2 regions of the Methylobacterium sp. ARG-1 genome follow, and region 2 is predicted to be linked to the other one. Evidence: riboswitches for the same ligand, from Rfam matches in the RefSeq annotation. Region 2 holds a riboswitch; the other holds the start of a gene.
What was found. Region 2 has a riboswitch for thiamine pyrophosphate ahead of thiO (glycine oxidase ThiO). Riboswitches for the same ligand answer to the same signal wherever they lie in the genome.

Region 1 (2,198 bases), on a different contig from region 2:
TGCTTCTCCATGTTGACCTTGATCTTGTGCATCGGCACGTGGCCGGGTCCCTCGATCATCACCTGGCAGCCCTTGTCCCAGGCGACCTTGGTCAGCTCGCCCAGCGTCTCCAGCTCGCCGAACTGGGCGGCGTCGTTGGCGTCTGCGATCGAGCCCGGGCGCAGGCCGTCGCCCAGCGAGAACGACACGTCGTAGGCCCGCATGATGTCGCAGATCTCGTCGAAATGCTCGTACAGGAACGATTCCCGGTGCCCGGCGAGGCACCAGCGGGCCATGATCGAGCCGCCGCGCGAGACGATGCCGGTGACGCGCCGTGCCGTCAGCGGCACGTGGGCGAGGCGCACGCCAGCGTGAATCGTGAAGTAGTCGATGCCCTGCTCGGCCTGCTCGATCAGCGTGTCCTTGAACACCTCCCAGTCGAGCTTGAGCGGGTCGCCGCCGACCTTCTCCAGCGCCTGATAGATCGGCACGGTGCCGATCGGGACCGGGCTGTTGCGGATGATCCACGAGCGGATGTTGTGAATGTTGCGGCCGGTCGACAGGTCCATGACCGTGTCGGCGCCCCAGCGGATCGACCAGACCAGCTTTTCGACTTCCTCAGCTGCGGACGACGTCACGGCCGAGTTGCCGATATTGGCGTTGATCTTCACCAGAAAGTTCCGGCCGATCGCCATCGGCTCCAGTTCGGTGTGATTGATGTTGGCCGGGATGATCGCCCGGCCGCGGGCGATCTCGTCGCGCACGAATTCGGGGGTGATGAACGGCGGGACGGAGGCGCCGAAGCTCTGGCCGTCGGCGAGCGTGGCCTCGGCGCCCGCCAGCATGGCGTCGCGGCAGGCATTCTCGCGGTGGGCGACGTAGATCATCTCTTCGGTAATGATCCCGGCGCGGGCGAACTCGTACTGCGTCACCATTTGGCTGGGCGCCGCCTTGCGGATGGTCCGCTCGGCCGGGCAGGGGGCCACGAGCTTGTCGCCGGCGAAGCCGTTATCCTCGGGCTTGACCGCGCGGGGCTCAACGGCGGCGTAGCCACGCGCCGCGATCCAGGGTTCGCGGACGCCGGGCAGGCCGGCGGTGAGGTCGATGCGCGCGTCGGTCTCCGTGTAGGGGCCCGACGGATCGTAGACCCGCACCGGCTCCTCTTTCGGGTCGGACAGCACGATCTCGCGATAGGGGACGCGGATGTCCGACCGGCCCGCCGGGCTCGCATAGACCTTGCGCGATCCGGTGACCGGACCGGTGGTCACGGTCTCCGGGCTGCCTTTCACGTCCTTGGGAAGAACGGGTGCGTTCATCGTGGGCCTCTCCTCGTGTTGGAGTGCTCCGGACCACGCGATGGCTGAGATGAGATCCGGCCGCACGCGTGCAGCCGCAGGTTCCCGTCCCTCCGCCGGTATGAGCCGGATCAGGTTCAAGGGTCAGGGCAGCGTGCCCAATCTCAGCCCTCTGCAGGGCCCCCCTCGGAACGGTTCAAGACTCGGCCCCGGCAAAGGGTTTGTCAATGCTGCGGCAAGCGCAGAGCCTGACAGGACAGTGGGACTCGGTCTGAATGCTCCGGCGGACCGCTGCCAGACCCATCGACAATGCGGTGAGGCCGCGCGCTGTCGGAACGGATCTGCCTCCTGGGCAGGTGAAACGCGGCCCTTACCTTCGTCGCCTGACCCCTCCGAACATCGCCGATGCGCATCCTGCTCCTGCTGCTGGCCGTCGTGGCCCTGATCTATCTGGCCGCGCTCATCGCACTCGCGGTGTTCCAGCGGCGGCTGATCTATCCCGGCGCCGCCTGGAAGGGTGAGCCCGCGATCGGCCGCTTCACCCCGCCCGGGACCGAGCCGATCACCCTGACCACGGAGGATGGCGAGCGGCTTTTCGCCCTGTGGCGGGCGCCGAGGCCGGGATGCGGGGTCATCGTCAGCTTCCACGGCAACGGGTCCCAGCCGGAGCCGCATGCCGCCCGCTTCGCCGCGGATCCCTGGCGGGCCGCCGGGTGGGGCCTGCTGGCCCCCGCCTATCGCGGATATCCCGGCTCGACCGGGACGCCGAGCGAGGATGGGCTGATCCGCGACGGGGCGGCGGCGATCGCGGCCGTACAGGAGCGAGCACCGGGGGCGCCAATCCTGCTGCATGGCCATTCCCTGGGGGCCGCGGTGGCGGTCGCGCTGGCCGGGCGCATCGCGTCGATCGGGCTCTATCTCGAG
Region 2 (2,198 bases):
CGGTATCGACGATGACCCAATGATCAATAATGGATCTTACCGAATCGAGACACCGCTGTATAACGTGAGCCTCATCCTTGACGATCATCGATAGACAGATCGTCTGCCCGAAACTATTCATATCGACGTATCCGTTCTGACACGCACTCGCTACGCAATGCGTCTTGCAGCGCTCGCCAATAAGCGAGAATCTCACAGCTTCAAAATGATTGCACTCTCGGACCAAGCAATTTTTGGCAATCGAAGCCATTCGCCAGAACTAACATTTGTGACTTATACAAAAATAATCAAGCCATTAAGACACATTTAACCGAGATAAATCGCTCCCGAAATAATTTGTTTTGGCAATAATAATATGGAGCGCACACGTCGCACATGGTGCCGACGAGGCATGCGGAATGATCGGAGCGCGCCCGCATCCGACTCATCCGGAGGCAAGGCAGTCAAACGTTCGTCCACCGACTAATGTTGCTCGGTGGCGACAACGAGCATCGAACTGCCGAACAGCGGCAAAAGTTTTGGCTAAAGCACACACGGCTGGAACGGGCGAATAGACCCCGTTCGATGTGATCATCCGGGCAGTAACAGCCTCCGCCGCTACCGCCTCCATAAGCTCGGCCACCCTCGCAGGGGTTGACCGATGGCGCGTCCGACACCAAATCTAAGGTCGTTCCAGGGAGATCCCCGGCAAGGGGCTGAGAAACCGCTGGCACGTCCACCCGGACCTGCGGCGCGGAAATCCTTTGAACCTGATCCGGCTCATACCGGCGTAGGGATTGGACCGCGGCCGCCCGACAGAGGCAGGCCACAGCTTCGCACCGAAGCAGACGGCCCGATCTTCGCGACGGAATTCCGCGGAGATGACTTTGGCCTTTGACCGCCCCGTTTCACCGATCGGACGCCGCCGTATCCCGGCCGGCTTGCCCGCGCAGGATTCTCTGCCCGCGCGGGCCGATGTCGCCATCGTCGGCGGCGGGCTGATCGGCATGTCGATTGCGTGGCGGCTCGCCCGGGCGGGCCGCGCGGTGGTCGTGGTCGAGCGCGACACGATCGGGGCCGGGGCGAGCCTGGCCGCCACCGGCATGCTCGCCCCGGCCGCCGAGCACGAGCCCGGCTCGGATCCGCTCCTGCCGCTCGCCCTCGAGTCGCTGCGGCTCTGGCCGGCTTTCCGCGACGCGCTGGAGGCGGAGACCGGACTGCCGATCGACTATCGGCCGGACGGGACCGTCGTGGTCGCCATCGGCCGCGACGAGGTCGAGCGCCTGCGCTTCCGTTACGATCTGCAACGCCGGTCCGGGCTCGACGCCGCCTGGCTGCCGGGCACAGAGGTACGCCGCCTGGAACCGGGCCTGCGCCCCTCCGTCACCGCCGGCGTCCATTGCCCGCTGGATCATCAGGTCGATCCGCGTCTCGTCATGGCGGCGCTGGCCGAGGCCTGCCGGCGCGCCGGCGTGATCCTGGTGGAGCGCACAGCCGTCACCGGGCTCGACTGGTCCGGCGGGGCGGTCACCGGTCTCCGCGCGGGCGATCAGGGCGTGGCGGCCGGCACGGTCGTCCTCGCTTCGGGCGCCTGGAGCGGGGAGGGCAGCCTACTGCCCGAGACCCTCGCCCTGCCGGTGCGCCCGCTCAAGGGCCAATCGCTGGCCCTGCGCACCACGGCCCGCACCGGTACGCTCAGTCGGATGATCTGGACCGAGCAGGTTCACATGGCGCCGAAAAGCGACGGCCATCTTGTCATCGGCGCGACTGTGGAGGATTGCGGCTTCCGTCCGGGCGTCACCGCCGGCGGCCTCTACGCGCTGCTCGAAGGCGCCCGCCGGGTCCTGCCGGGCATCGAGGAGATGGAGGTCGAGGCCGTGTGGAGTGGCTACCGCCCAACCTCGGACGACGATGCGCCGATCATCGACACCCTCGCGCCGGGCCTGGTGGCCGCCACCGGCCATCACCGCAACGGCTATCTGCTCGCTCCGGTCACCGCCGATGCGGTGGCCGAACTCGTCATGCGGGGTGCGCTGCCGGAGATTGCCAAACCGTTCACCCGGGTGCGCTTCGACCAACCCGAAACCCAAAAGGCCTCGGCATGAAGCTTCTGGTGAACGGAGAACCGCGCGATCTCGCGGTCGAGACCGTCGCGGCCCTGTTCCGGGCCGAGGCCGAGGAGATCGGCATCGAGAGCTCGCAGGGTGTCGCCATCGCGC

Region 1: it holds a riboswitch for thiamine pyrophosphate, as region 2 does, so the genes downstream of both, thiC (phosphomethylpyrimidine synthase ThiC) here and thiO (glycine oxidase ThiO) in region 2, are expected to answer to the same signal.

Annotation. Positions count from the first base shown of each region.
Region 1 covers NZ_LHCD01000006.1:160,429-162,626, reverse strand. Annotated here, with positions in the region: gene thiC (phosphomethylpyrimidine synthase ThiC) at 1-1,295, opposite strand, end outside; TPP riboswitch at 1,366-1,471, opposite strand; gene AKJ13_RS09285 (alpha/beta hydrolase) at 1,680-2,198, shown strand, end outside.
Region 2 covers NZ_LHCD01000004.1:172,282-174,479, reverse strand. Annotated here, with positions in the region: gene AKJ13_RS30285 (glycosyltransferase) at 1-88, opposite strand, end outside; TPP riboswitch at 666-794, shown strand; gene thiO (glycine oxidase ThiO) at 861-2,084, shown strand; gene thiS (sulfur carrier protein ThiS) at 2,081-2,198, shown strand, end outside.